One region of the Pseudomonas sp. CAU 1711 genome, then DNA from elsewhere that is predicted to be linked to it. Evidence: predicted binding sites of a transcription regulator. Region 1 holds the regulator's gene; the other holds the start of a gene.
The links. The regulator LexA, encoded in region 1, represses DNA repair genes until DNA is damaged. The targets are predictions, from matches to a motif close to CTGTNTNNNNANACAG.
Positions count from the first base shown of each region.

Region 1 (4,414 bases):
CTGGCCGAGCGCGAGGCGGCGCTGTTCCACCTCTATGGCGCGCTGCTGGGGTTGTGCCACGAGGTGGCCGGCTACTACAGGCTGGCCGAGGCCTACGCGCCGCGCGTGGAACTGCTGCTGAACCAGGACGTGCTGCAGGCCTCGCCGACCCCGGAACTGGCTGAGCTGGTGGAGATCGCCCGGCAGCCGGAGAGCTGGCTGGCCCGTCTGCTGGCCGCCCATGCGGCGTTGTTCCAGCCGCCGCAGGCGCCGAAGACCGCCAAGGTCGATCCGGGGCTGCCGCTGATCGGCGCGGTCAGCATCGAGGAGGAGTCGCCGGCGTTGAACAGCGATGAGCTGGAGAGCTGGCGCCAGCAGCTCAAGCAGCTGGTGCTGCGCTACCGGGAGTCGCTCAGCGAGTGCTGAGCGTGCGGCGCGGCTCATTTATCCTGGGGTGATGGCCTTTTGGCTGTTACACTGGCCGTCCGCTAGGAGATTCCCGCCATGCCCACTTCCTTCCTCGAAATCGTCGAACTGCCCGATGGCCGCATCATTCTGCGTCGCGCCGAGGATGAGGAAGTGCTGGTGACCCTGGACTTCTCGGCGGATGCCAAGGCCTTCCTGCAGGGGCATCATGTCGAGGTGGCCAAGGCCATGCTCAATGTCGGCGTGCAGATGGCCGGCCGCCTGGCCGAAGGCGAGATCGAGCACGAAGAGCAGCCGCGTGTGCTGCACTGATCGCGGCGCCCGCTAGGGGCGCTGCGAAGCGGCGAGAGACATCAATCCAGTCGAATATTCAGGCTCTGCGCGCTGCCCAGGCGAGCGGCGCAGGCCAGGCTTGCGCGCTGAACCGGCTGCAGGTCGAGCCAGCTCACCACCGTGTGGCTGCGGCCCAGGCGTAGCGCCTCGCGGGCTAGATCCTGCGCATTCTGACCGGCGCGCGGTTGCAACAGCAGCAGGCGATCGAGATTGAGGCCGGCGCTGCGCAGCCAGGCGGTGGTGATGGCGGCGGGCGGGGCGACCAGGGTCAGCCAGCGGGCGTCCTGGTTCAGGCTGAGCTCGCGCAGCACCGGGCCGAGCAGGTGCCGGCAGTTGCCGAGCGAGCCGGTCAGGCGCAGCTCGCTGAAGGGCTCGGGCTCGTCTTGCCAGGCTGGGCCCGGCGCTTCGTCGAGCAATGGCAGGCTACTGCCGAGGAAGGCTTCAAACAGCGGGAGTTGCGAACGGTTCAGCGACTGCGGGAACTGCATGAAGCTCTCCTCGATGCTCAGCGGCGGATCACGCCGACACTCAGGCCTTCGATCACCAGGTCCTGTTCTTCCAGGTCCACCTCGATGGGGGCGAACTCCGGGTTCTCTGCGATCAGCAGCACCTTGTTGCCGGTGCGCTGGAAGCGTTTGACCGTGACCTCGTCATCGATACGGGCGACCACTATCTGGCCGTTGCGGGCCTCGCGGGTGGTGTGCACGGCCAGCAGGTCGCCATCGAGGATGCCGATGTCCTTCATGCTCATGCCGCGCACGCGCAGCAGGTAGTCGGCCTTGGGGTGGAAGAACTCCGGATTGATCTTGCAGGAGTCCTCCACGTTCTGCTGGGCGAGGATCGGCGCGCCGGCGGCGACCCGGCCGATCACCGGCAGGCCTTCTTCCTCCTGGGCGGCCGGCTCGAAGCCGGGGATGCGGATGCCGCGCGAGGCGCCCGGAGTCATCTCGATGGCGCCCTTGCGGGCCAGGGCCTTGAGGTGTTCCTCGGCGGCGTTGGGGGACTTGAAGCCGAGTTCCTGGGCGATCTCGGCGCGGGTCGGCGGATAGCCGTTGTCTTCCAGGCAACGCTTGATGAAGGCGAGAATCTCGGATTGGCGCGGCGTCAGTTTGAGCATGCTGGCGGTCTGTCTGTTTATACAGTTGCTGTGATTATATACAGTGATTGGCCGCTGGCAACAGTTGTTTCAGTCGAAGGCGAAATCGCCATTTCTGCCGCCCGGCGGGGCGAGTGGGGAATTTGCCCGGTTGACCTATGGTTAAATGCGTGACCGGTCAGCCATGAATGGGCCTGTCAGGCTTGACAGGGCTAGAGCCTGAAACGTATGTTTCAAACAAGTGTTTGTCAGGTGAGGGTGTCATGGCTCAATCAGAGACCGTTGAGCGCATTTTGGATGCTGCCGAGCAGCTGTTCGCGGAAAAGGGCTTCGCCGAGACTTCCCTGCGTCTGATCACCAGCAAGGCCGGGGTCAACCTGGCCGCCGTCAATTACCACTTCGGCTCCAAGAAGGCGCTGATCCAGGCGGTGTTCTCGCGCTTCCTCGGGCCTTTCTGCATCAGTCTCGAACGCGAGCTGGACCGCCGCCAGGCCAGGCCGGACGGCAAGGCCAGCCTGGAGGAGCTGCTGGAGATGCTGGTGGAGCAGGCGCTCGCGGTGAAGCCGCGCAGCGGCAACGACCTGTCCATCTTCATGCGCCTGCTCGGTCTGGCCTTCAGCCAGAGCCAGGGGCACCTGCGCAAGTATCTGGAAGAGGTGTACGGCAAGGTCTTCCGCCGCTACATGCAGCTGCTCAACGAGGTGGCGCCCAAGCTGCCACCGCTGGAGATCTTCTGGCGCGTACACTTCATGCTCGGCGCCGCGGCGTTCAGCATGTCCGGGATCAAGGCCCTGCGCGGCATGGCGGAGAACGACTTCGGCGTGGATACCTCGATCGAGCAGGTGATGCGCCTGATGGTGCCCTTCCTCGCCGCCGGCATGCGCGCCGAGAGCGGGGTGAACGACGAGGTGCTGGCCAACGCCCAGTTCAAGCCGCGCGCCAAGGTGAGTGCGACCGCCAAGGCCGGCTGACGCTGTGCCTGGGCGGGTCGATGGGCTAAGCTAGCCACTATGCGTTCGCTCGATTTCCTGCATATCTCCATCGCCGACCAGTGTCTGTACGGCTTCGCCGACGGGCAGCTGGTGGTGCGCCTGCCGGTGTCCACCGCGCTCAATGGCGCCGGCGAGCGCAGCGGCTCCAACTGCACGCCGCGCGGCCGCCACCAGGTGCGGGCGAAGATTGGCGAGGGCCTGCCGCTGGGGGCGGTGCTGCGCGGGCGGCGCTGGACCGGCGAGGTCTGGTCCGCGGCGCTGGACGCACAGTTCCCCGGGCGCGACTGGATCCTCACCCGTATCCTCTGGCTCAGCGGCCGCGAGCCCGGGATCAACCGCCTGGGTGCGGTCGACACCTTCCGCCGCTACATCTACCTGCATGGCACGCCCGACAACCAGCCGATGGGCGTGCCGCGCTCCCATGGCTGCATCCGCCTGCGCAACGCCGACCTGCTGGAACTCTTCCCCCGCGTCCCGCTCCATTGCCCGGTTCAGATCGACGAGGCGGCGTGCCCGCAGTGGGCCACCACCGACCTCGCTTAAGGATTACTTGTGACACAGACTCTGCATGGCTCCCTGATGCTGGACATCCAGGGCACCTGGCTGACTGCCGAAGATCGCCACCTGCTGCGCCAGCCCGAGGTGGCCGGCCTGATCCTGTTCGCCCGCAACATCGAGGAGCCACGCCAGGTGCGCGAGCTGTGCGCGGCGATCCGCGCCGTGCGTCCGGACCTGCTGCTGGCCGTGGATCAGGAGGGTGGGCGCGTGCAGCGCCTGCGCCGCGGCTTCGTGCGCCTGCCGGCGATGCGCGCGCTGGCCGATAACGCCGCCGCCGAGCGGCTGGCCGAGCACTGCGGCTGGCTGATGGCCAGCGAGGTGCTGGCCGTGGGGCTGGACCTCAGTTTCGCCCCGGTGCTGGACCTGGACCACCAGCGCAGCGCCGTGGTCGGCAGCCGCAGCTTCGAGGGCGACCCGGAGCTTGCGACCCGCCTGGCCGGCGCCTTTATCCGCGGCATGAACGCCGCGGGCATGGCCGCCTGCGGCAAGCACTTCCCCGGCCATGGCTGGGCCGAGGCCGACTCCCATGTGGCCATCCCGGTCGACGAGCGCAGCCTGGAGGAGATTCGCGCCAAGGACCTGATCCCGTTCCAGCGCCTGAGCCGGCAGCTGGCCGCGGTGATGCCGGCCCATGTCATCTATCCGCAGGTGGACGCCGGGCCGGCCGGTTTCTCGCGGCGCTGGCTGCAGGACATCCTGCGCGGCGAGCTGGGCTTCCAGGGGGTGATCTTCAGCGACGACCTGTCGATGGCCGGCGCCCATGTGGTGGGCGACGCCGCCAGCCGCATCGAGGCGGCCCTGAGCGCCGGTTGCGACATGGGCCTGGTGTGCAACGACCGTGGCGCCGCCGAGCTGGCCCTGAGCGCCCTGCAGCGTCTCGGCGTGCGACCGCCCCAGGGGCTTGCGCGCATGCGCGGGCGGGGCTTCGCCCGCACCGACTACAAACAGCAGCCGCGCTGGCTGCAGGCCGTCGCCGCGTTGCGCGACGCCCAGCTGATCGATTGAGGGGTTGGCGATGACGACCTACGCC
Region 1 is NZ_JBDQQT010000003.1:223,223-227,636, forward strand. Features, by position in the region: gene AAFN46_RS04655 (DUF6586 family protein) at 1-405, shown strand, start outside; gene AAFN46_RS04660 (hypothetical protein) at 484-717, shown strand; gene sulA (SOS-induced cell division inhibitor SulA) at 759-1,226, opposite strand; gene lexA (transcriptional repressor LexA) at 1,244-1,855, opposite strand; gene AAFN46_RS04675 (TetR family transcriptional regulator) at 2,098-2,805, shown strand; gene AAFN46_RS04680 (L,D-transpeptidase) at 2,845-3,369, shown strand; gene nagZ (beta-N-acetylhexosaminidase) at 3,391-4,389, shown strand; gene AAFN46_RS04690 (S-methyl-5'-thioinosine phosphorylase) at 4,400-4,414, shown strand, end outside.

Region 2 (4,414 bases), on a different contig from region 1:
CTTGTCGCCGGCCTCGGTGACCATCTTGCGGGTAGCATGCACCAGGCCGTCGCCCTGGTTGCGCGCGGCGGCCAGCTCCTCGAACTTGCGGTCTTCCTCGGCGTTGGCCTCGGCGTCACGCACCATGCGCTCGATTTCCTCGTCGGATAGGCCGGAGTTGGCCTTGATCACGATGGACTGCTGCTTGCCGGTGGCCTTGTCCTTGGCGGACACGTGCAGGATGCCGTTGGCGTCGATATCGAAGGTCACCTCGATCTGCGGCACGCCGCGCGGCGCCGGCGGGATCTCGGCCAGGTCGAACTTGCCCAGCGACTTGTTCTGTGCGGCCTGCTTGCGCTCGCCCTGCAGCACGTGGATGGTCACGGCGCTCTGGTTGTCGTCGGCGGTGGAGAACACCTGCGACTTCTTGGTCGGGATGGTGGTGTTCTTCTCGATCAGCGCGGTCATCACGCCGCCCATGGTCTCGATGCCCAGGGTCAGCGGGGACACGTCGAGCAGCAGCACGTCCTTGACGTCGCCGGCCAGCACGGCGCCCTGGATGGCGGCACCGATGGCCACGGCCTCGTCCGGGTTGACGTCCTTGCGCGCTTCCTTGCCGAAGAACTCGGCGACCTTCTGCTGCACCAGCGGCATGCGGGTCTGACCACCGACCAGGATCACCTCGTCGATGCTGCCGACGTCCAGGCCGGAGTCCTTCAGGGCGATGCGGCACGGCTCGATGGTGCGCGCGACCAGGTCCTCGACCAGGGCCTCCAGCTTGGCGCGGGAGATCTTCACGTTGAGGTGTTTCGGACCGCTGGCGTCGGCGGTGATGTACGGCAGGTTGACGTCGGTCGACTGGCTGGAGGACAGCTCGATCTTGGCCTTCTCGCCGGCTTCCTTCAGGCGCTGCATGGCCAGCGGATCGCCCTTCAGGTCGATGCCGGATTCTTTCTTGAACTGCTCGACGAGGTAGTCGATCAGGCGCAGGTCGAAGTCCTCGCCACCGAGGAAGGTGTCGCCGTTGGTGGCCAGCACCTCGAACTGGTGTTCGCCGTCGACTTCGGCAATCTCGATCACCGACACGTCGAAAGTACCGCCGCCCAGGTCATAGACGATCACGGTGTGGTCGCCCTTGGCCTTGTCCATGCCGTAAGCCAGGGCTGCGGCGGTCGGTTCGTTGATGATGCGTTTGACGTCCAGGCCGGCGATGCGACCGGCGTCCTTGGTGGCCTGGCGCTGGCTGTCGTTGAAGTAGGCCGGGACGGTGATCACCGCCTCGGTCACGGCCTCGCCCAGGTAATCCTCGGCGGTCTTCTTCATCTTCTTCAGCACTTCGGCGCTGATCTGCGGCGGAGCCATCTTCTGGCCCTTGACCTCGACCCAGGCGTCACCGTTGTCGGCCTTGGCGATCTTGTAGGGCACCATCTTGATGTCCTTCTGCACCACGTCTTCCTCGAAGCGGCGGCCGATCAGGCGCTTCACCGCGTAGAGGGTGTTGTGCGGATTGGTCACCGCCTGGCGCTTGGCACTCTGCCCGACCAGGGTCTCACCGTCGTTGGTGTAGGCGATGATGGACGGGGTGGTGCGCGCGCCTTCGGCGTTCTCGATGACCTTGACGCTGCCGTTTTCCAGGATGGCCACGCAGGAGTTGGTGGTGCCCAGGTCGATACCGATGATCTTGCCCATTTGTTGTCTCCGAAACTCTGTGTTCTTGAGTACGCCGCCCGGCGGCGTCAGCTACTGAATCGCTTGCCCTGTAGATGGGGCCGCCAGCAAAAATTTCAAGCCTGCTCGTCGATCGACGGCGGCGGGGTCAGCGGCGCCTTGCTCACCACGACCATGGCCGGGCGCAGCAGACGGCCGTTGAGCAGGTAGCCCTTCTGGAACACCTTGAGCACGGTGTTCGGCTCGGCATGGACGCTCTCCTCCATGGCCATGGCCTGGTGATGCTCCGGATTGAACGGCTCGCCATGCGGGTCGAGCGCCTCCAGTTGGTGGCGCTTGAGGGTGTCGAGGAACAGCTTGAGGGTCAGCTCCATGCCTTCGCGCATGGCCTTGGCCGCCTCGTCGGCGGCGGCACTGGTCATCTCCAGGCCACGCTCCAGACTGTCGACCACCGGCAGCAGGTCGTTGGCGAACTTCTCCAGGGCGAACTTGTGCGCCTTCTCCACATCCTGCTCGGCGCGGCGGCGCACATTCTGCAGGTCTGCGGCCATGCGCAGGGACTGATCCTGGGCGGCGGCCAGCTGCTCTTCGAGTGCCTGCACGCGTGCGCCCAGGTCTTCGCCCACGCCCGCCTCGGGGGCCAGTTGCTCTTCGGCGTTCGCCGTGTCCAGGGTCTGTTCGTCTGCCATCGGGTCCTCCTGTAAAGACGTCAGCGGGTCGTGGCCCGCGCTTCTGGCCTCCTATATGGGGCCCATCCGCAGGGTTTCAAGGGTTATTGCCGCGACCGAACAAAACACTGTATAAATAGCCAGCACACACTTCTGGGAGCGCTCACCATGCTGGTGCACCTGTCGGTCAACAACTACGCCATCGTCGAACACCTGGATCTGGAACTGCAGCGCGGCATGAGCGTGATCACCGGCGAAACCGGCGCAGGCAAGTCGATCATGCTCGATGCCCTCGGCCTGGCCCTGGGCGACCGCGCCGACAGCGGCGTGGTGCGCCCCGGCGCGGACAAGGCCGACATCCTCGCCAGCTTCGACCTCGACGACATCGCCGAGGCCCGCGCCTGGCTGGCCGAGCGCGACCTGAACAATGACGGCCCGTGCATCCTGCGCCGGGTGATCACCAGCGAGGGCCGCTCGCGCGGCTATATCAACGGCACGCCCTGCCCGCTGGGCGACCTCAAGGCCCTGGGCGAGCTGCTGATCGACATCCATAGCCAGCACGAGCACCAGTCGCTGCTCAAGCCCGACACCCACCGCCGCCTGCTCGACGAATACGCCGGCAGCCAGGAACTGGCGCGTCAAGTACAGCTGGCCGCGCAGCGCTGGCGCCAGACCCGCCAGGAGCTGCAGCGCCTGTCTTCCAGCGGCGACGAACAACGCGCGCGTCACCAGTTGCTCAGCTACCAGTTGGAGGAGCTGGACAACCTGGCCCTAGGCGACAACGAGCTGGAGCAGCTGGAGCAGGAACACAAGACCCTGAGCAGCGCCGAACAGCTGCTCGGCGCCTGCCGCCAGGTGCTGGAGCTGTGCAGCGAGAGCGACGCCGGCAATGTGCTGTCGGCCCTCAACGCCAGCCTCAGCCGCCTCGGCGCCTGCGCCGGGCAGCCGGCACTGGACGAAGCCACCAACCTGCTGGCCAGCGCACAGATCCAGGTGGAGGAAGCGGTCGGCGAGCTGAACCGCTTCATCGACCACTTCGACGCCGACCCGCAGCGCCAGCAGTTCATCGAGGAGCGCCTGGACGCCATCTACAGCCTGGCGCGCAAGCACCGCGTGCAGCCCTTCGAGCTGGCCGAGCTGCAGCAGCGTCTGTTCGAGGAGCTGGAAGGCCTGAACGCCGACGACGAGGCGGTGGAACGCCTCGGCGAAGAACTGGCCGCCTACGCCCGCCACTACCAGGAGAAGGCCGGCGAGCTGAGCGCCCTGCGCCAGCAGGCGGCCAGCCGCCTGGCCGAGGCCGTGCAGCAGGAAATGCAGGGCCTGGGCATGCCCGGCGGCCGCTTCAGCATCGAGCTGCAGGCCGGCAGCAGCGACGAGCCGCAGCCCCAGGGCCTGGAGCAGGTCGAGTTCCTGGTCAGCGCCAACCCCGGTCAGCCGCTGAAGTCCCTGGCCAAGGTCGCCTCCGGCGGCGAACTATCGCGCATCAGCCTGGCGATCCAGGTGATCACCGCGCAGACCTCGCGAGTGCCGACCCTGGTGTTCGACGAAGTGGACGTCGGCATCGGCGGCCCCACCGCCGAGGTGGTCGGCCAGTTGCTGCGCCGCCTGGGCGAGCGCGGCCAGGTACTGACCGTGACCCACCTGCCGCAGGTCGCGGCCCAGGGCCACAACCACCTGTTCGTGCACAAGCAGCGCGGCAGCGAGGAGACCCGCACCGCCGTGGCCCAGCTCAGCACCGAGCAGCGCGTCGAGGAAGTGGCGCGCATGCTCGGCGGCGTCGACCTCACCGAGGAATCGCTGCAGCATGCCCGCAAGATGGTGGCCAGCGCCCAGGCCTGACGCCCGCGCAAACGAAAAAGGCGCCCCGCTGGGCGCCTTTTTCTGTTGGCCGGATGCCTACTTCTTCTTGCGCACGTAGAGCACCAGATTGTGGTCGACCAGCTCGAAACCGTGCTGCTTGACGATTTCCTTCTGCAGTTTCTCGATCTCCGGATCGAAGAACTCGATGACCTCGCCGCTGTCGACGCAGACCATGTGGTCGTGATGGCCGCCATCGGCCAGCTCGAACACGGCGTGGCCGCCATCGAAGTTGTGGCGCT
Region 2 is NZ_JBDQQT010000002.1:343,637-348,050, forward strand. Features, by position in the region: gene dnaK (molecular chaperone DnaK) at 1-1,668, opposite strand, end outside; gene grpE (nucleotide exchange factor GrpE) at 1,764-2,336, opposite strand; gene recN (DNA repair protein RecN) at 2,484-4,154, shown strand; gene fur (ferric iron uptake transcriptional regulator) at 4,212-4,414, opposite strand, start outside.
Region 2: the regulator LexA is predicted to act here: its motif matches at 2,444-2,459, upstream of recN (DNA repair protein RecN).